DNA from 2 places in the Lysinibacillus sp. BS3 genome. Region 1 is predicted to be linked to the other one. Evidence: a T-box and tRNA genes for the amino acid it is inferred to sense, from the RefSeq annotation. Region 1 holds a T-box; the other holds one or more tRNA genes.

Region 1 (11,165 bases):
TCGAAAGATAAAATGTCACGCTATGCCAAAATGGCATTGGGCGTACGTTAAAATGGATTATTTAAAACCCTGCTTATTTTTCAATAAGCAGGGTTTTTGCTTGTAACGAAACTAATCGATACGGCATATTTGTAATGGACAATTTTCACAGGCAATTTCATTTTTTAAAAATTGTAAATCATGAATGGTAATAAATCCTTTATCAAAAGTGATAATCTCATGTTTTTTTAAATCATTCAGCATACGATTAATCATTTCCCGACTTGTCGCACACAGATTTGCAATTTCTGTATTTGTTAGCTGAAAATCAATAAAAATCGAGTCATTTTCTACAGGTTTACCATACGTATTGGACAGCCGAATGAGCGTTGAAAATAGAGCACCTTTTTTACCGTTTAACACTAAATCGCGCAAACGACTCTGATGCTTTAAGTTTTCTGTTTGTAGCCACTTCATGTATTCCACCATAACTGTCGGCTGCTCTTCTAGTAAATGCTCCAAAGATTTACGACTCAAAACATACAACGTAGAGGGTTCTAAAACTTTGGCAGTCATTGAATTATAGACGAGATTACAAAATAACGAACCTTCTCCTATTATGCTGTCAGGGCCACAAATACGAATGGTTAATTCCTTACCCGTCTCGGATTCTTGGCTAATCGAAATAACACCTGATTGGATGTAATAAATTTCTTTTGCCCGTTCACCCTCTAGAAAAATTTTATTTCCTTTATTCACTTTGATAAAAACACCGTGGTTTTGAAAAAGTTCTTTAATTTTTTCAAACATATTATCCATTAAAACCATATCTCCAACACATCGCTTTCTTTTTGTAATAAATGGCGATTATTACAAAAGGATAGTGGATTTCGATACTAAAACATAGAAACATACCATTATTATAACGTAAACTTCCATAATAAGTGAAAAAATTTTAGGACGATTTCTTTGCTAAGCATTGTCGAGTGATGTAAAATAAAGTTAGTCAAAAAAGGTCAAACTTTTTTAATGAATAAGAATGGGTATATAAATAATGAGAAATATGAAAAAAAGGAGTGCTAGCTATGCAATTTCAACAAACAGACAATAAAAAACCATTAGAACAATTTGGGCGCAATTTAATTGAAGAAGTAAAAAACGGCAAGATGGATCCTGTTATCGGGCGTGATGAAGAAATTCGAAATGTAATTCGTATTCTAACACGTAAAACAAAAAATAATCCTGTATTAATCGGTGAACCAGGAGTTGGTAAAACGGCAATTGTGGAAGGTTTAGCACAGCGTATTGTTAAAGGTGATGTACCAGAAGGCTTGAAAGAATGTGTGCTATATGAACTGGATATGAGTGCGTTAATCGCTGGTGCAAGTTATCGTGGACAATTTGAAGAACGCTTAAAAGGTGTGCTAAAAGAAGTAAAAGAATCAGAAGGACAAATCATTCTATTTATTGATGAAATTCATACGATCGTAGGTGCAGGAAAAACAGATGGCGCTATGGATGCAGGAAATATGCTAAAACCTATGCTAGCACGTGGTGAATTACACTGTATTGGTGCTACTACCTTAGACGAATATCGTATGTACATTGAAAAGGATCCTGCCTTAGAACGTCGATTCCAGCAAGTACTAGTGCGTGAGCCATCTATAGAGGATACGGTATCCATTTTACGTGGTTTAAAGGAACGCTTTGAATTACATCACGCAGTACGTATTCATGACAGAGCAATTGTTGCGGCAGCAGAACTATCCAATCGCTATATTACAGAACGATTTTTACCTGATAAGGCCATTGATTTAATTGATGAGGCTTGTGCAATGATTCGTACAGAAATTGATTCAATGCCACAGGAATTAGACGCAGTCACACGTCGTATTATGCAGCTTGAAATTGAGGAACAGGCATTGCGTAAGGAAAAGGACGAGGCAAGTAAAAAACGTCTGGAGCAATTACGCGAAGAATTAACTAAGTTAAAAGAGTCATCTAAGGGCATGCGACAACAATGGGAAGCAGAAAAAGAAAAACTACACGATATTCAGAAAAAACGTGAAACATTGGATAAATATCGTCGTGATCTAGATGAGGCAGAAAGTAAATATGATTTAAATAAAGCTGCTGAATTACGTCATGGTAAAATTCCAACACTTGAAAAAGACATTCAGGTACTTGAAAAGGAATTAGAGAACGGTGCAGAATCTCGTATTTTACGTGAAGAGGTAACAGCAGATGAAATCGCAGCAATTGTTTCACGTTGGACAGGAATCCCTGTAACAAAATTAGTAGAGGGTGAGCGTGAAAAACTATTACGTTTAAAGGATACATTACATGAACGTGTGGTTGGACAAGATACAGCAGTTCAATTAGTGACAGAAGCGGTATGGCGTGCACGTGCAGGTATCAAAGATCCACACCGACCTATTGGTAGCTTTTTATTTTTAGGTCCAACTGGTGTGGGTAAAACAGAACTTGCCAAGGCACTTGCAGCACAGTTATTTGATTCAGAAGATCACTTTATTCGTATTGATATGAGTGAATACATGGAGAAACATAGTGTGTCTCGACTTGTTGGGGCTCCTCCAGGCTATGTGGGCTATGAGGAAGGTGGACAACTAACGGAAGCAGTTCGCCGAAATCCTTATTCTGTGGTGCTACTAGACGAGATTGAAAAAGCTCATCCTGATGTGGCGAACATTTTATTGCAAATTTTAGATGATGGGCGCATTACAGATAGTCAGGGACGAATGGTGAATTTTACAAATACAGTAGTCATTTTAACTTCGAATATCGGATCAAGTTATTTAATGGAGGCAAAGGAAAATGATGCGGCTGTGGAGGACTTAGTCATGTCAGCCCTACGACAACATTTTAAACCTGAGCTATTAAACAGAATGGATGATATCATCTTCTTCCATGCATTATCTACTAAACATTTTACTGCGATTGCCTGGAAGTATGTGGAGCAATTGATTAAACGTGTCGCAGAGCAAGAAATTACTTTATCTGTCGAGCAAGAAGTCATTGATTGGGTAGTAGAGCAAGGGGCAGATGCCCAATTTGGAGCAAGACCACTAAAACGCTTTGTACAGCGACATATCGAAACAGCCGTTGCTAGAGAACTATTACGCGGAGAAGTTTTACCAGGGGAGACGTTGCATGTGAAAATGCATGAGGGTCAATGTGTTGTGGAAAAATAACAGAAAAAACCTGTTCGGCATGAAGCTGAACAGGTTTTTTCTAGCTGAATTAATGATGGTCTGCAGCTTCTGGTGTAGGGTCGTTTGGAATGATTGCTCCAATAATAAAGATAAGGATGGAGAATACAACAGAAACGATTGCTCCAGTTTTGAAATCAAATGGTACACCAAGTACAGAGCTGACTACGTAGTTTAACATAGAAACTAGTAGGAATGACCATATGAACGTTACGATATATTGCATTAATTTCACCTCAACCGAACTTTTTTCATCATAAGGTTTTACTCATATTCATTATCATATCATAACATAAATCAAAAAAAAATGAACCATTTATGTGAAACATGGCGATTTTGTCACAACAAATATGAGATTTAGTATTTTATGTTTGGTAATGTAAAGTATTTAGGAACAGCTCCGAAATAGGGGAATGCGCTCCTAAGCGGGTGAAAAGTGCTCCAAAAGGGAAGAACACCGCTCATACATGATGCAAGGTGCTTTGAAAAATAATGAACAAGCTCAACAAAGTACGATAGATAAAGCTCTAAACAGAATAACCTCATTCCATAAAATTCTTCACTTCTATATTCAAAGAACACTACCCTCAGCCGCATAAATTTTAAATCATCTTGCGTCATTCCTTTTATATGCGTTATAATTATGACCAGTTACTAATAATTGATAGTAAGAAAGCTGAGGGGTTGCTATATGAACGCTGGTATTATAGGAATAGGCAAATATGTTCCTGAGAAGGTCGTTACAAATTTTGATTTGGAAAAAATCATGGATACTTCTGATGAATGGATTCGTACTCGAACAGGCATTGAAGAACGTCATTTTGCGGCAGATGATCAGGAAACTTCAGATTTGGCAGTAGCTGCTGCAAAAGAAGCTATTGCAAATGCGGGTATTACGCCTGAGGAAATTGGTTTAATTCTTGTAGCAACTGTCACACAGGATCAAACTTTTCCAAGTGTAGCTTGTATGATTCAGGAACAAATCGGAGCAGTAAATGCTGCAGCAATGGATCAAGCAGCAGCATGTGCAGGATTTATATATAGTTTAGTGACAGCAAAGCACTTTGTTGAGGCAAATGCTTATAAATATGTCTTAGTAGTAGGTGTTGAAAAGCTGTCTAAAGTCGTTGATTGGGAAGATCGCAATACAGCTGTATTATTTGGCGATGGTGCCAGTGCAGCTATCATTGGGCAAGTCTCTGAAGGTAGAGGTATTCTATCCTTTGAACTTGGTGCAGATGGTACAGGCGGAAAGAATCTTTATTTAACGAAGCAAGATACAATTGCGATGAATGGTCGTGAAGTGTTTAAATTTGCTGTTCGACAAATGGGTGAATCGGCTGTTAATGTATTAGAGAAAGCGGGATTAACAAAAGAAGACGTTGATTTCCTAGTGCCACATCAGGCAAATATACGTATTATGGAATCTGCACGTGAGCGTTTAGAGCTACCACCAGAAAAAATGTCAAAAACGATTCATAAATACGGAAATACTTCAGCAGCATCTATTGGTATTTCCTTGGTAGATGAGCTCGAAGCAGGTAAGATTAAAGAGGATGATTTATTAGTCCTTGTAGGTTTTGGTGGCGGCTTAACATGGGGTGCCGTAGCCATGAGATGGGGAAAATAAGTAGGAAAAATGCTTGAGGGGAGTAAGACAATGAGTAAAAGACGAGTAGTAATTACAGGAATTGGCGCAGTTACACCACTAGGAAATAGCATCGAAGAAACATGGGCAAACATTAAAGCTGGTAAATCTGGCATTGGTGAGCTGACACGTTTAAATAAAGATCTTTTTGCCGCAAAAATCGCCGCAGAAGTAAAGGACTTTGATATTGAAAAATACATTGATCGTAAAGAAGCACGTAAAATGGATCGCTTCACACAATACGCATTAGCGGCTTCTATTATGGCAATGGAAGATGCACAGCTAACAATTGATGAAGAGCTAGCTCCACGTGCAGGTGTATGGATTGGTTCTGGTATCGGTGGGATGGAAACATATGAACAACAATTTTTAACATTCCAAGAGCGTGGCGCAAGACGTGTTAGTCCTTTCTTTATCCCAATGATGATTCCTGATATGGCATCTGGCCAAGTCTCTATTCACTTTGGTGCAAAGGGGATAAATTCTTGTTCTGTAACGGCATGTGCTTCAGGCACAAACTCTATTGGTGATGCCTTTAAAGTAATTGAGCGTGGAGATGCTGATGTTATGATTTCTGGTGGTGCTGAATCACCAATCGTAACAATGGCGGTTGCAGGTTTTTGTGCCAATACAGCACTATCATTAAATCAAGATCCACAAGCTGCATGTCGCCCATTCGATAAAAACCGAGATGGCTTTATTATCGGAGAAGGAGCGGGTATTGTCATTTTAGAAGAATATGAACATGCAAAAGCTCGTGGTGCCAAAATCTATGCTGAAGTTTTAGGTTATGGTGCAACTGGGGATGCGCATCACATTACGGCTCCAGCTCCAGAGGGTGAAGGTGCAGCACGTGCGATGACGCAAGCATTAACAGATGGTGGCGTAGAGCCATCACAAGTTGATTATATTAATGCCCATGGTACAAGTACGCCATATAACGATTTATTCGAAACACAAGCTGTGAAAACTGCTTTTGGTGATCATGCGTATAACCTTGCAATGAGCTCAACAAAATCTATGACGGGTCACTTATTAGGAGCAGCAGGTGGTGTGGAAGCTATTTTCACAGCATTAGCCCTTAAAGAAGGGATTTTACCACCTACAATCAATTTAAAAGATCCTGATCCTGAATGTGATTTAGATTATGTTCCAAACGAAGCAAGAGAAGCAAATATTCAATATGCAATGAGTAATTCTCTTGGTTTTGGTGGTCATAATGCAAGTCTCCTATTCAAAAAATATGAAGCATAATAGATAAACATAAAAAAACGTCAGCCAAATTTAAATGGCTGACGTCTTTTTTTATAGTTTTGTGAATAAATGATAAGTAAGAAGAAATAGAAAGGATGCCATTACTATGTTTCGTCTCTTTTTATTTTTAGTAAGTTATGGCTTAATGATCCTCTCTGTAGGGAATCTCATATTGTATTTAAATTACCGCACACTAGGTTATTCATGGAAGGTTGTTTTCAAATTTATTTTTCAAACAACAGAATTTTATATGGCGGTAGGAGCCTGTATCATCATCTGCGCAGTTGTGCTTGATTTGGGCTTTGATCGATCCTCAGACAAGCCGTAAGTTTAGCGACGTGCGCGACCAAGACCCATAGCATCTTCCATACGTTTTAATGTAGCACTAGCAATCACATTCGCCTTTTCAGCACCTTCATCTAGAATGACATCTAATTCTGATGATTCTACTAGATGATAGAATTTCTCTTGAATAGGTGTTAGGTGTTCAATTACTGCTGTTGCTACACCCTGCTTGAATCCACCATAACCAATTCCCTCATATTTTTTGACTAAATCTTCAACGGCTACCCCTGAAATAGCTGATTCGATTGTCAATAAATTTGAAACACCTGGTTTATTTTCCACATCAAATGCAACGATGCCGTCAGAGTCAGTTACAGCTGATTTAATTTTTTTCTCAATGTCTTTCGCAGTATCTAATAAGCGAATTGTCGCTTTCGTATTTGGATCTGATTTACTCATTTTCTTTGTTGGCTCTTGTAAGGATTTAATGCGTGCGCCAGCTTTAGGTAATTGAATTTCCGGAATTGTTAAAACATCGCCAAAGCGTTTGTTAAAGCGTTCTGCAAGGTCACGAGTTAGCTCAATATGCTGCTTCTGATCATCGCCGACAGGGACAATATTTGTGTTATAAAGTAGAATGTCTGCAGCCATTAGCGGTGGATATGTTAAAAGAGCAGCAGATACGCTTTCCTTACCATGTGATTTATCTTTGAATTGTGTCATACGTTCTAGCTCACCAATAGACGCAACACATTGTAACATCCATCCTGCCTGAGCATGCGCTGGCACCTCTGATTGAATAAATAATGTCGATTTTTTAGGGTCAATGCCAGTAGCAATGTAGGTAGCAGCAAGCTTACGAATACTTTCTCGTAATTCTTTAGGATCTTGTGCAACAGTGATGGCATGTTGATCAACGATACAATAAATAGCGTTTCCTTCATCTTGTAGTGCCGGGAACTGCTTGAATGCTCCTAAATAGTTCCCTAATGTTACGATACCTGTAGGCTGTACGCCAGAAAAAATAGTTGTCATTAAAAAATTCCTCCTCGAATTCAATTGCTGTAACTTGTGTCACAGCGTTGTCTTCACCTTTCAACTTGGTGATGAAGACAAAAAAACATCATGCGTCCTCATTAGATTTTTCTAATGAAGGGACGAATGATGTTTGAATCCGCGGTACCACCCAGCTTGCCTAAAAAGGCCACTCAACTTCGTAACGTGAAGGGACGAGCTTTGCTAATAGCTTCAAGTAGCGTTCACAAAGCTAACTCGGAAGTCCATTCCACATGCATCCACGATCTGTTTACAGCAACCACAGACTCTCTATACGTGAATTAGCATATGTACTACTCTTCGTCAGCGTTTTTCTCAATTTAAATTGTTCAAATTGATTTGATTGCAAAGAATTATAATATAAAGATTCCTTTGTGTAAAGTCAGACTTTTGACGGTGTTTTTTTTCTAGAAAAAATTATATGCTTTTTTTGTTATGTAATTTTGTTATAAATTTATAATTTTTTATTAAAAAATTGTTTGGATGTACACATGGGATTGACAATTTTCTCGATTATTTTTCTTAAATGAGAACAACTGAGATATCTGTTTAGATGTTTAAAATGCTTTAAAAATGGGAATGGTAGTAGTAGCACATAAGTTTGAAGAAAATACATCATATTTGAAAGCTGTATGAATAGACAGAATATTTATGGATAGGTTCAGATTTTTTTATTGGAACTATATTCAAATACAGCTGAGTACTGTATAATGGTACTGTGTATTTTACATTACATTAATTCTAATTTAACACATTGGTTCTGGTTTATAGATAATAATTTTTAAATGAAAGGATGTGTCAGAATGATCGTAACCCTATTTACATCACCAAGTTGTACCTCTTGTCGTAAAGCAAAAGCTTGGTTAGAGGAGCACGAAATTCCATATACAGAACGTAATATATTTTCTGAACCGCTTAGCATAAGTGAAATAAAAAAAATTTTACGAATGACAGAAGATGGAACTGATGAAATCATTTCCACTCGTTCTAAAATATTCCAAAAATTAAATGTGGATGTTGAAAGCTTACCATTACAACGTTTATATGAATTAATTCAGGAATATCCTGGCTTACTACGTAGACCAATCATTTTAGATGAAAAACGTCTGCAGGTTGGCTACAATGAAGATGAAATTCGTCGTTTCTTACCTCGAAAAGTTCGAGCATATCAATTACAAGAAGCGCAACGAATGGTGAATTAAACCTTTCTATTCTGAATAATATATGTAATAGATGTTACAGATGTGGAATACATGTTGTGACATCTTTTTTTTATGTTTTACTTCTGTAAAACCTTCTATATGAAGTATAATAATTAATAGGGAAAAGTCATATATTTCCGTAAAAGTATGTTAAACTTGATTTAAGTTAAATAGTTTACTACAATTTCAATAATTCAAATATCTTCTGTGAAACGGTGTATATCCTTTTCATTTTATGACAGAACAGCATACAATAGAGTTAGAGACAACTGTGAACACAAAAATTCATGTTTACGGTTACTCGATGGTTTTACTGTAGTGTGGTCAAAGGTTGAAAAACAAATGCAGTATGAAGGTTAAAAACAAAGAATAAAAGCATACTAATGAAACAAACTGTTTTTCGACATATGACAGTGAAGGGAGATGAGGTCTAGTGGACATCGAACGTGTAAATGAAAATACACTCAAGCTCTTTATTACGTACAATGATATAGAGGATCGCGGCTATAGTCGTGAAGAAATTTGGTACAATCGAGCAAAGGGTGAACAACTTTTTTGGGATATGATTGATGAAGTAAACACGGAGGATTATTTTGATGTAGAGGGTCCGATTTGGATTCATATCAATGCATCTGAAGTAGGCTTAGAAATCATTGTCACACGTGCACATATTTTAAAAGACGGTGAAACATTAGATGGTCATTCGAATTTTGATGAACACAAAGATATGTTTGCACCATTCGATGAAGTTGGAGAGGATCTTCTTAGCCAACTAACTCAATTTGGTGACATGGATGAGTCAGAATTATTTATGGATACAGACATTTATGTTTATAAATTTAAAGATATTGATGAGTTAATCCCTGTCGCAAAACGAATGACAGACGAATTAGTGGATTCCTCATTATTCAAATATGAAAATTGGTACTATCTAGTTGTTGATTTCGGAAACGCAGATGAGGATTTAAATCGTCATGATAGAAATGCAGTTATCAAGGAATTTTTAACACCATCCAATTTTACAATTCATCGTCTAGAGGAGTACGGTGAAAAGATTATGGAATTCAATTGCTTTGAAACAGTTCGAAAATACTTTGCATAGGCAATGAAATACTAATTATTTTAGACTGTAGTGAAACTCGTAAATGAATCGAGTTTCGCTACAGTCCTTTTTTATGTTTTCAGCATCAAAGAGCTTGAATAAGAGCGCATTTTTAAAATTTCAAGAAAAAGGTGCTTTATTTTTGTTAGTGAAAATCCATTCTATTATAGTTGGCTAAAAAGGAGCTGATACTATGCTGATTGCCTATAACAATCAACAGCAACTATTTCTCCCATATCAATATACGAGGAAAGCTTTACAGCGATATAGGCGGCAAATGAAATTTTATTGTCCTCAATGTTTAGAACAAGTTCAATTGAAAATAGGTAACTATAATATTCCCCACTTTGCTCACTTCACAAAAAATCATTGTTCACAGCTGTTCGCAGAAAATGAATCTAAAATACATTTACAAGGTAAAGTGCAATTATATGAGTGGCTCCAAAAGCATGGACATCAGGTGAAACTAGAACCATATTTAAAGGAGCTTTCTCAGCGCCCAGATTTGCTTGTTACACTCGATAAGGAGCAGTTCGCAGTTGAATTTCAATGTAGTACAATCTCTCATGAAAAATGGCATCAACGAACAATGGGCTATGAAAGAAATGATATACAAGCAATCTGGCTTTTTCAAACTCCACAAGGCAAAGAAGCCGTCAACGGCATCAGAAAAATTAGAATCTCTCCACTGCTGCAAAAAGCGTTTATAACGACAACGGATTTACCATATTTATTGACGTACAACCCGGTGACAGCCCAGTTTGTTTATTGGACGAATCTTCTTCATGTTCATGGGCATACTTTCATAGGTAAAGTACAGAAAATTTCGGTCGATCAACAACATTTCCCTTTTTATAGACCTCAACGTATTACCCAGGAAGAATTTCAACGCTATTGGCAGCTCTATAAACAGACTTGTAGGCAATTTGCGCATAATCGTCTTTTACATAGCAAGAAGGGGGCACAAGATCCATTTTTACGTAATTGCTATGAATTAAATCTTTCTCTTACTGCTCTGCCACCATACATTGGTATTCCAGTGAAAGAAGGAGCAGCTATACCTTTGTTTACGAGCGAGTGGCAAATAATGCTGTTTTATTTTAGTAAACAATTAGGACGTCTTCCATTTGAATTAACAAAGGGGCAGATGGAAAACTTTTTATGTAAGCATCAACTGGAAGTAACCGAACAAGCACTCAGGGCTATTCAAAATTATGGGTATCTTCTTAAGCGTATGCATCATGAGGATGGTTTACTAGATAATTGTGAGCAAGTCTATGTACATTTATTTGCAATTGCCACAATATACTGAGAAAATATGAGAGTAAAAGGAAAAAAGCACATATAAAGGGGGCTGGCATATATGGCTAGTAACAGTAATCAGGTTTTGGTTCGAAAAGAAGTACCAG
Region 2 (11,165 bases), 1.5 Mb from region 1:
TAACGCCACATAACTCCCTATTGTTAAAGCGTTCTCTACTAGTTGATAAACAAAGAATACAGATACACCTGTATTGATAACTCCTACAAATAGTATCATCACTGCACTATTTTTCAGTTCCCACTTTGTCACTTCAAGTCTCTTGTTCATCGTATAAAAATAAAGTTTTTTCCATTTTTCCAGTAAATAATCACTCAATGTATACACTTTAATTTCCTTTAAATAGCTTTTGTCAAAAAAAAGGGATTCTGTATAAGAAAGCTCTCTTTCTTTAAATACAACGTTTTTTTCAACTTTATAATTTTTAAGTTTGCTAAAAAAAACAATGACAACCCCGGGAATTGTTGATAAAAGCACAGTTAAAGGTAATGTCCAATGAATAGCCATTAAAATCGCAAAAACTGAAAATAACGAAAATACACTTGTAATGATCTGCAAAAAAGAATATGTTGTACCTAACCCATTTCCTTCCAATGCTTTGGCTGCCAGATTCACTTGATTGTAAAAAAAGCTAGACTCAAAGTTTTCTAAAGAAACGCTAGTTACTTTTTTGTTTAACATCGCTTTAAATAAATAATTCACTCTTAAAGAAATTTTTCGAAATAGATAATCTTGAATTTTTCCAGATAGTTGTCCAAATAGACTAAGAAACGTTATTGCTACAAGGAGAACTAACACAAACCCCAATTCATTAGGAATTTTCTGCACCACCGTTAGTTGATCTATCAACCTTTTCTGTAGCAAAATTTCTAAAGGTAACATAATAGAAGTTATTATGCTTAAAATAGTTAAAAAAAGAAATATGCTCTTTTGTTCTCTCCAAATATTTTTCAAATAAAAATACTGTGAATAGAAAAAGTCTCTAACAGGTCGATCTTTCTCATGGAATTTTAATTCATTCAACTTCATAGTCATTCACATCCAAAAGATTTTCTAAACTTGCGATTCCTTTCTTCTCTACTACAAAATTATTAGTATTCAAAACTAGATACATTGGAAAGACATCTATTTTTAACTGATTAGAAAGAATTTCTTCTTCTATAAAATAAATATATTCATCCTCTAAATAGCTCAGGTTATCCCGATTTTCTATCGTATCCGTTGCTATAAAAATATACTTTTCTTTTTTAACAGGAATTAAAAAATTGAGTTTTTTTAATGTTGCTTTACAAGCAGAACACTGACTATCAATAAATACTAAAGTCTGCACATTAATCTCATTCATAATATCTTGAACTTTAACAGATTCAAATTGTTTATTCTTCAATGGAATCAACGGAAAAACGTTTTTTTCCATCGGTCCCCATTTTTCTACATTTAGCACTCGTCTAGTTCTTAATGAAATCAAAATGCTAAGCATTAATACACAAGAAATGATGACGAAAGCATAATAAATTTCCATGTCCATCGTTACACCACCTCTACGTTTCTTCTAATAATTATTAAAGTGATGAACCATAAAAGAACAGGTACGAGATAAAATATATTGCCAAAGTCAAGTATATTCATATTACCTTTATCAAAATAGAGTAGTGGCACTATACTGAAAAACATGCATAGACTTTGTATTAAGCCACCCAGTCCTGTCTTAGTTGGAATTAAATTGCCGAAACATTTACAGTCCTCTTCTATCTTATTAATAAGTGCATACGAATTAATAATTATAAAGAGTAAAATTAAAGATAAGGCACTAATATAAAGTATAGGGTGAGCATAAATAAACAAACTGACACCTATTACAATTTCAAATAATGGGAATAACAATGCCAAAAATGTAATTAAAATATCATTGATAGGAATATACTTTAAAAAAAACTGCTTTGTATTTGAATGTGAGATTAATTTAGAAATCCCAGAAAGTATCAATACTAAAGCAGAACCATAACAAAAAATATAAATCATAGTATCTCTCCTAAAAAAATTAAGAAAGTTAATGTGAATTTCACATAATTGTATCCTAAATTTTTTATATTTATATTGATAGGTATGTTTTCAAAACAACCACAGTTACGTGTCTTTCCTCCTTTAGAAGGTTTAAACAGTAAAAAAAGATTGAACAATTGCAACATTACAGCGGTCATACATATGTAAACATTCACAAATTGAATTAATAAGGAGATACCTACAAGCACATCTAAACTCACTAAAATGCTTACGAATATCGGAGATATTGTTATTTTTTCATTTATCGCCACGTAATAATGATAAATTTTAAAAACTTTATTGAATCCGTTTTTTAGAAAAATAATTGCTACAACCAGATAAACAATAATGATATTCAGTCAACTCCTTTTCTTTCAAGCCACTATTAAAATCCTTTAATATACAAGGATTTTAATAGTAAAATACACACAAAATTTTATATTGTTTCAAAGAGATTTACCTTATGAAGAAAAATTCATTATATCTTCCCAATAATATTTTTCACCCATATATAGTAATACTGGAATTTCTTCAATTTGCAATTGATTTAATTTCATCAAATGTTCGACTTTTATCTCGTTATCGTTTTCAAATAACACTTTTATCAAAATAACTTCTCTCTTTTTTGAAATTCTACGATAAAAAGCATTCAAAACATATAAGTTATCAAAAATGTTATTTTCATCCGAAATCAAATATGTTCTTCCCTTTTCCAGGAAATCTATTTGCTCAATCTGTATAAATCTCCGCTGAAAATCAATGCAGTTTCTTAATTTTGTCAAATTGTAAAAAAAGAAAATCAAAAATACAATCCCGAAAATTAGTGTCATACTTTATTTATCAGTTAGAAAAATATGAAAACGTTCATTTCACATTTTGTAGGAGTATTGTGCTATTACTATAGGGCAAATTTAGTTTTTGTATTTATTTTCTGCTATAGAACCATAACGATTCATCGTAGACTCTTCACCAAAACCTGTTCTTGACTATACATTCCTGTTACAACTTTTATGTAATAAAAAAGTAGAACATTAATTACAGTTAACATCGAAATAAATAAAATAGTTTTGGTATTAACCTATTTATAAGTTAGCAGTCATCTTTTTCTGCAGAACAACTAACCGTTTCAGTCTTACAAACGTAACATATATTTACAACTCCAGGACCATAACATGGTTCGGTTCTATATTTACGTCTTCTATAACTACCTTTTACAGCACCTGTTTCATCAAAAAATGGCAATTCTTTACCCCAGCCACATTGACCTTTAATGATTTCCGAACTATTTCCACTATCTAAAAGCATTGGTTTGCTATATGTCATTAACATAATTATTTCCTCCTGCAACCCTTAGAAATAGCACAATACACCTACACTAACAGCCTCCTTATTAATATTGATTCATTACACTTCTTGCATAATCCATACTTCAATGGAGAACAGTAATAAAAAAGCCTCATCTATCAACAAACCATTTCTCCACTTATATAAATTTTCTTCCCAAAACTTTTCGGAACAAAGACCTAACTTTGAGACAACTAAAGGTGACTTTACATTAGAATAAATTGAATTCCAATTTTTCCTTATACTCTTTAATGTATGAGCAATGTGTGATGTTTTATTTATACGCAGTCGAATACTGTCAGGTAACTTATTTTTCTGAGAGTCTCTTAAAATTTTTTTCGTGTAGAAAGGATCAAAGAGAATATGACTAGGGATTTTAATCATAAAAGAAATTAACTCCCTATCTAAAAAAGGATGTTTTATATCCGCACCATAAAAGCCACCTATCGCCCTATCCATATAATGATTGGCTTTTGCATTTAACATTTGATGCAATAAATTTCTAGCATGATTCCGTTTATTTTTAGTTGTTCTACTAAAAGGATGTGGTTGAATGATGTACTCACGTAATCCTTTAAAAGCAGACATATTTGTATACATACAATATTTAGTTAAATCGCCGAACATATCCTTTATTTTTCCTTCTCTAACGTAATCTCTTAATAAATACGGCGGATTCGTTAAAAGTTGGTCACCACCATAACCTGTTAGGATACTATATGTATTATTGTTCACACTTGACTCTATTAAGGGAGAAATAAATTCACATGTAGGAGCAGTAGCATACGGTTCGTCAAAACGTAATATATTATTCCGAAGATCTTCATACATCAATACTGAATCATAATTTAGAAAAGTACCTTTAGAATTATATTGTTCTAATAATTCCGTTATATATGCACTTTCATCGCATTCCTTTAATTCATCAAAAACAACGCTTACCGAATTAATTTCTCCGTATCTATGCCCCAATCGTTTTGACACATTAAAAATAGTAGTTGAGTCTAAGCCACCGCTTAATAACACCGTATTTCGCTCGCTTTTCCGTACTCTCCTCAAAACTGCTTTGTTCAAAATACTTTCGAATTCTTCAATTAACGCTTCCCGATTTATAGTTGTCTCCTTCATCATCCATTTATCAGAAAATAATTCATCATAATTCACATAGTTTATTAGGTTAATTTCCTTATTTTCATAAACAAACATATTCCCACTCGGTAAACGCAAGATCTCTTTATATGGCGTTAAATAGGAATCAACAATTCCTTTTGCATTTAGATATTCTTGAAAGTAAACACCGTTCAACTCAGGTGTATTTAGATAACTTTTCAATAGAAAGATATCGCTCGCAACTACTAATTTTGTATCGGTTTTTAAATAAAAGAGCCTTTTTACCCCCAAGGTATCTCTACAGGCCATTAATGTTAAATTCTTTTTATCAAATAGAACAAATGAAAACTCGCCATCTAAACGCTTCACAAAATCCAAACCAAATGTGTTATAAAGGGAAATTAAATTAGTGAGTAATTCTTGCTCAGTCCAATCAACATTTTCATATACACCATGATTCAAAATATTGTATATCACAATGTCTCCCACTATTAACACATCATTATTTTCAAAAAACACATATGGGGTCGTATTTTGAGCATATGCTGCTTTCAAAACAAAGTTCTGTGAGGATGTGTTGAAATAATTTACTTTTGATTTACTGTTGATCTTAAGATGTCCATTTTTATCCACTTCTCCCTCCGAATTATCCATAAATTCAAACACATACCAATTCACCTAAGTTCAACTCCCTTCATATACGAGTTTGAATCTATAATCACTTTCAACGAATCAAGATTTTCCATTTCTTCAAATAGATTGTGGCCCTGATATTGAATCCAGGCATGTGCCTCTAAGGGAAATTTTTTTATCCCTATTACCATGTTTACTGGTATACCATACTTAGATTGAAGTATCTTATAACCAATTAACGTTTTGTGTATACAATCTGCTTTCCTAGGATACCAACAGCAAACTTGGTCTAAAAGAATAAACCACTCCAAAATCTCTTCAGAATTCTCCTCAGTAAAAATCTCTTTAGAACCCTCTATAGTATATTTTTTTATATAGCGTCTAAAGACTTCATCAAAACCTTTTCTCCGTATTTGGAAATCTAAAAATATTAATTCTTTGTATAAATATAAAATATTATACAAATTTAATTAAACCTCCTTTTGACAACGAATTTAAAAATCCATCTAAATCCTTTTGAATAATTAAAATATCTTCATTTGTCCTTTTAGCTATTAATTTGGAAATATCAGAGACTATTGGTGTTTTATCAAACTCTTCCCAAATAAATGAACTAAATTTATCTAGTGCGTAAATTTGATTCGTATAAATATTAATAATTAGATATTCATCCTCTTCTTTATAGGAAAGAAGATACTTTGATTTTTTTACACGCATCCCTTTTACCACTTCCTCCTCTTTTACATTGTGAACAATCCTTTAATACTGTTCCTGTATTACTACTATACACAGTCATAAGCTCTAACAGTCTCTTTACTCTTATCATCTTCTTTCTTCCACATAACCGTATTTTTTCTACTTACTCCATTACGTTTATGATTATATAAATGTAGTGGAGTAAAATGACAACTCTTGTGCTATCGATTACATCCACATCAAGTCCATCACTCAACACATATATAAAAACTGCACCTTCTAGTTGATTGTTAACTTTCAATCAACTAGAAGATGCAACTCGTAGGGTTTTATTGGTCCATGAAAGATCTTAAAAATAGAAATCTAAAAATCAATGTATAAAAGAAAATATTCTCTCTCCACCAAAGTTCAAAAAATTATTGATGTTGAAACAGATGTCTTTGTCTTTTACCTAAAATCTATAGGATAAACCTATTCTTTTCAGGCGTCTAAAATGGCACAACCTTTATAGAAAAATATTGTAAAGATATTTATTACCCTCTAAAGCCCTGTAAAATTTGTAAAACAAATTTACCTGTTTTACATAAACATAACTGCTTAGTCTATCATAGCGAACGTTCTGACACACAATGTTTTATCACATAAAAAAACAAGAATGCTAATATAAACATTCTTGTTTTAATTATGTTTCTAATGATTCCTTTGGAGATTCAAACCCATGAGTAACTTCTATGTTAAAACTCATACTATTCTCTTCCAATGAATTTTCTATACTTTTTTTATTCTCGTTGACCTTTTCTTCAAAAAGAATCCTTCTCTTTCTAAACCTGTTGCAATTCCCCTAATATAAAAAGCTCATAAACCCTGTTATATCAAGATTTATGAGCTTTCTTAATTTTTATTAATTTGATGATACCGGTGGTCGGGGTCGAACCGACACTCCAAAGGAACACGATTTTGAGTCGTGCGCGTCTGCCAATTCCGCCACACCGGCATAATGGAGATAAAAAAAATCGGATAAACCGATTAACAGTTAAAATATGGAGGCGGCAACCGGATTTGAACCGGTGATAAGGGTGTTGCAGACCCGTGCCTTACCACTTGGCTATGCCGCCGTCATACATGGAGCGGAAGACGAGGTTCGAACTCGCGACCCCCACCTTGGCAAGGTGGTGTTCTACCACTGAACTACTTCCGCAAAAATGGCTGGGGTACTAGGATTCGAACCTAGGCATGACGGAATCAAAATCCGTTGCCTTACCGCTTGGCTATACCCCAACAATGGGGCGACTGATGGGAATCGAACCCACGAATGCCGGAACCACAATCCGGTGCGTTAACCACTTCGCCACAATCGCCATAAAATTAATTGGCAGGGGCAGTAGGAATCGAACCCACACCAAAGGTTTTGGAGACCTCTATTCTACCGTTGAACTATGCCCCTAAAATAATAAAACTGGTGGAGGGGGACGGATTCGAACCGCCGAACCCTAAGGAGCGGATTTACAGTCCGCCGCGTTTAGCCACTTCGCTACCCCTCCGGGAATATCTGGTGCCGGCTATAGGAATCGAACCCACGACCTACTGATTACAAGTCAGTTGCTCTACCTGCTGAGCTAAACCGGCAAAAAAATAAGATGGGTCAGGACGGAATCGAACCGCCGACACTTAGAGCTTCAATCTAATGCTCTACCAACTGAGCTACTGACCCATATTTTAAAATAAATGGCGGTCCCGACCGGGATCGAACCGGCGATCTCCTGCGTGACAGGCAGGCATGTTAACCGCTACACCACGGGACCATTTGGTTGCGGGGGCTGGATTTGAACCAACGACCTTCGGGTTATGAGCCCGACGAGCTACCACTGCTCCACCCCGCGATAATACTATAATATTGTTAAAATAATGGTGGAGGATGACGGGCTCGAACCGCCGACCCTCTGCTTGTAAGGCAGATGCTCTCCCAGCTGAGCTAATCCTCCATCTGGGTATTGAATTGGTGACCCCTACGGGATTCGAACCCGTGTTACCGCCGTGAAAGGGCGGTGTCTTAACCACTTGACCAAGGGGCCATCGTTTGGAACACATCAAAGTGCTGGCGGAGAGTAAGGGATTTGAACCCTTGAGACAGTGTTAACCGCCTACACGATTTCCAATCGTGCTCCTTCGGCCACTCGGACAACTCTCCAAGAATGGCTCCGAAGGCAGGACTCGAACCTGCGACAACCTGATTAACAGTCAGGTGCTACTACCAACTGAGCTACTTCGGAATAATTTTAGTATATAGCCTAGCGACGTCCTACTCTCACAGGGGGAAGCCCCCAACTACCATCGGCGCTAAAGAGCTTAACTTCCGTGTTCGGTATGGGAACGGGTGTGACCTCTTTGCCATCATCACTAGACTATTTGAAAGACAATACTTATTATAACATATCTTATAAAAATTACAAGTATATTCTAATATTTTATTCTTTCAAAACTGGATAAACGGTGCATTGAATGTTTCAAACTTTTTTGGTTAAGTCCTCGATCGATTAGTATTCGTCAGCTCCATGTGTCACCACACTTCCACCTCGAACCTATCTACCTCATCGTCTTTGAGGGATCTTACTTACTTGCGTAATGGGAAATCTCATCTTGAGGGGGGCTTCATGCTTAGATGCTTTCAGCACTTATCCCGTCCACACATAGCTACCCAGCGATGCCTTTGGCAAGACAACTGGTACACCAGCGGTGTGTCCATCCCGGTCCTCTCGTACTAAGGACAGCTCCTCTCAAATTTCCTACGCCCACGACGGATAGGGACCGAACTGTCTCACGACGTTCTGAACCCAGCTCGCGTACCGCTTTAATGGGCGAACAGCCCAACCCTTGGGACCGACTACAGCCCCAGGATGCGATGAGCCGACATCGAGGTGCCAAACCTCCCCGTCGATGTGGACTCTTGGGGGAGATAAGCCTGTTATCCCCGGGGTAGCTTTTATCCGTTGAGCGATGGCCCTTCCATGCGGAACCACCGGATCACTAAGCCCGTCTTTCGACCCTGCTCGACTTGTAGGTCTCGCAGTCAAGCTCCCTTGTGCCTTTACACTCTACGAATGATTTCCAACCATTCTGAGGGAACCTTTGGGCGCCTCCGTTACCTTTTAGGAGGCGACCGCCCCAGTCAAACTGTCCGCCTGACACTGTCTCCTGCCCCGCTAAGGGGCATGGGTTAGAATTTCAATACAACCAGGGTAGTATCCCACCGACGCCTCCTTCGAAGCTGGCGCTCCGAGATCTCTGGCTCCTACCTATCCTGTACAAGTTGTACCAAAATTCAATATCAGGCTACAGTAAAGCTCCACGGGGTCTTTCCGTCCTGTCGCGGGTAACCTGCATCTTCACAGGTACTATAATTTCACCGAGTCTCTCGTTGAGACAGTGCCCAGATCGTTACGCCTTTCGTGCGGGTCGGAACTTACCCGACAAGGAATTTCGCTACCTTAGGACCGTTATAGTTACGGCCGCCGTTTACTGGGGCTTCAATTCGCAGCTTCGCTTGCGCTAACCACTCCTCTTAACCTTCCAGCACCGGGCAGGCGTCAGCCCCTATACGTCACCTTACGGTTTTGCAGAGACCTGTGTTTTTGCTAAACAGTCGCCTGGGCCTATTCACTGCGGCTCTCATGCGCTTGCACGCTCAAGAGCACCCCTTCTCCCGAAGTTACGGGGTCATTTTGCCGAGTTCCTTAACGAGAGTTCTCTCGCACACCTTAGGATTCTCTCCTCGACTACCTGTGTCGGTTTGCGGTACGGGCACCTCTCACCTCGATAGAGGCTTTTCTTGGCAGTGTGAAATCAGGAACTTCGTCCATACGGACTCGCCATCACAGCTCAACGTTACAGTGTGCGGATTTGCCTACACACACGCCTTACTGCTTGGACGCGCACAACCAACGGCGCGCTTACCCTATCCTACTGCGTCCCCCCATTTCTCAAACGGTGAGGAGGTGGTACAGGAATATCAACCTGTTGTCCATCGCCTACGCCTATCGGCCTCGGCTTAGGTCCCGACTAACCCTGAGCGGACGAGCCTTCCTCAGGAAACCTTAGTCATACGGTGGACGGGATTCTCACCCGTCTTTCGCTACTCATACCGGCATTCTCACTTCTAAGCGCTCCACCAGTCCTTCCGATCTGACTTCAACGCACTTAGAACGCTCTCCTACCACTGACATCGTAGATGTCAATCCACAGCTTCGGTGAATCGTTTAGCCCCGATACATTTTCGGCGCAGCGTCACTCGACCAGTGAGCTATTACGCACTCTTTAAATGATGGCTGCTTCTAAGCCAACATCCTGGTTGTCTGTGCAACGCCACATCCTTTTCCACTTAACGATTACTTTGGGACCTTAGCTGGTGGTCTGGGCTGTTTCCCTTTTGACTACGGATCTTATCACTCGCAGTCTGACTCCCGTGTATAAATATCTGGCATTCGGAGTTTGTCTGAATTCGGTAAACCGGGATGGCCCCCTAGTCCAAACAGTGCTCTACCTCCAGTATTCTCATCACGAGGCTAGCCCTAAAGCTATTTCGGAGAGAACCAGCTATCTCCAAGTTCGATTGGAATTTCTCCGCTACCCACACCTCATCCCCGCACTTTTCAACGTGCGTGGGTTCGGGCCTCCAGTAAGTGTTACCTCACCTTCACCCTGGACATGGGTAGATCACCTGGTTTCGGGTCTACGACCACGTACTATTTCGCCCTATTCAGACTCGCTTTCGCTGCGGCTCCGCCTTCTAAAGCTTAACCTCGCACGTAATCGTAACTCGCCGGTTCATTCTACAAAAGGCACGCTATCACCCATTAACGGGCTCTAACTACTTGTAGGCACACGGTTTCAGGATCTCTTTCACTCCCCTTCCGGGGTGCTTTTCACCTTTCCCTCACGGTACTGGTTCACTATCGGTCACTAGGTAGTATTTAGCCTTGGGAGATGGTCCTCCCGGATTCCGACGGAATTTCACGTGTTCCGCCGTACTCAGGATCCACTCAGGAGAGAACGAACTTTCGACTACAGGGCTTTTACCTGCTCTGGCGGACCTTTCCAAGTCGCTTCATCTAACTCGCTCTTTTGTAACTCCGTATAGAGTGTCCTACAACCCCAAGAGGCAAGCCTCTTGGTTTGGGCTCTTCCCGTTTCGCTCGCCGCTACTCAGGGAATCGATTTTTCTTTCTCTTCCTCCAGGTACTTAGATGTTTCAGTTCCCTGGGTCTGCCTTCAAGACGCTATGTATTCACGTCAAGATACTACGCGATTAAACGTAGTGGGTTCCCCCATTCGGAAATCTCCGGATCAAAGCTCACTTACAGCTCCCCGAAGCATATCGGTGTTAGTGCCGTCCTTCTTCGGCTCCTAGTGCCAAGGCATTCGCCGTGCGCCCTTAATAACTTAACCAAGTTATTAAGCCTATA

What was found. The T-box of region 1 lies ahead of trpS (tryptophan--tRNA ligase). A T-box ahead of a tRNA ligase gene usually reads a tRNA of that ligase, here a tRNA-Trp.
Region 2: it encodes a tRNA-Trp, which carries the amino acid that the T-box ahead of trpS (tryptophan--tRNA ligase) is inferred to sense. The anticodon was not compared.

Annotation. Positions count from the first base shown of each region.
Region 1 covers NZ_CP154860.1:1,965,097-1,976,261, reverse strand. The annotation lists gene AAJG31_RS10040 (metal-sulfur cluster assembly factor) at 1-51, shown strand, start outside; gene AAJG31_RS10035 (Crp/Fnr family transcriptional regulator) at 112-798, opposite strand; gene AAJG31_RS10030 (AAA family ATPase) at 1,065-3,191, shown strand; gene AAJG31_RS10025 (YjzD family protein) at 3,241-3,435, opposite strand; gene AAJG31_RS10020 (beta-ketoacyl-ACP synthase III) at 3,901-4,839, shown strand; gene fabF (beta-ketoacyl-ACP synthase II) at 4,870-6,111, shown strand; gene AAJG31_RS10010 (hypothetical protein) at 6,218-6,439, shown strand; gene trpS (tryptophan--tRNA ligase) at 6,442-7,431, opposite strand; T-box leader at 7,547-7,768, opposite strand; gene spxA (transcriptional regulator SpxA) at 8,259-8,654, shown strand; gene mecA (adaptor protein MecA) at 9,088-9,756, shown strand; gene AAJG31_RS09990 (competence protein CoiA family protein) at 9,950-11,068, shown strand; gene pepF (oligoendopeptidase F) at 11,120-11,165, shown strand, end outside.
Region 2 covers NZ_CP154860.1:3,478,215-3,489,379, reverse strand. The annotation lists gene AAJG31_RS17230 (ABC transporter ATP-binding protein) at 1-909, opposite strand, end outside; gene AAJG31_RS17225 (hypothetical protein) at 896-1,408, opposite strand; gene AAJG31_RS17220 (MauE/DoxX family redox-associated membrane protein) at 1,411-1,902, opposite strand; gene AAJG31_RS17215 (hypothetical protein) at 2,385-2,618, opposite strand; gene AAJG31_RS17210 (hypothetical protein) at 3,013-3,252, opposite strand; gene AAJG31_RS17205 (asparagine synthase-related protein) at 3,328-5,055, opposite strand; gene AAJG31_RS17200 (lasso peptide biosynthesis B2 protein) at 5,052-5,474, opposite strand; gene AAJG31_RS17195 (PqqD family protein) at 5,467-5,739, opposite strand; tRNA gene AAJG31_RS17190 (tRNA-Leu) at 6,620-6,700, opposite strand; tRNA gene AAJG31_RS17185 (tRNA-Cys) at 6,748-6,821, opposite strand; tRNA gene AAJG31_RS17180 (tRNA-Gly) at 6,830-6,904, opposite strand; tRNA gene AAJG31_RS17175 (tRNA-Gln) at 6,910-6,984, opposite strand; tRNA gene AAJG31_RS17170 (tRNA-His) at 6,989-7,064, opposite strand; tRNA gene AAJG31_RS17165 (tRNA-Trp) at 7,077-7,150, opposite strand; tRNA gene AAJG31_RS17160 (tRNA-Tyr) at 7,164-7,247, opposite strand; tRNA gene AAJG31_RS17155 (tRNA-Thr) at 7,257-7,332, opposite strand; tRNA gene AAJG31_RS17150 (tRNA-Phe) at 7,345-7,417, opposite strand; tRNA gene AAJG31_RS17145 (tRNA-Asp) at 7,433-7,508, opposite strand; tRNA gene AAJG31_RS17140 (tRNA-Met) at 7,512-7,586, opposite strand; tRNA gene AAJG31_RS17135 (tRNA-Val) at 7,613-7,688, opposite strand; tRNA gene AAJG31_RS17130 (tRNA-Glu) at 7,704-7,778, opposite strand; tRNA gene AAJG31_RS17125 (tRNA-Ser) at 7,803-7,894, opposite strand; tRNA gene AAJG31_RS17120 (tRNA-Asn) at 7,900-7,976, opposite strand; rRNA gene rrf (5S ribosomal RNA) at 7,993-8,108, opposite strand; rRNA gene AAJG31_RS17110 (23S ribosomal RNA) at 8,221-11,148, opposite strand.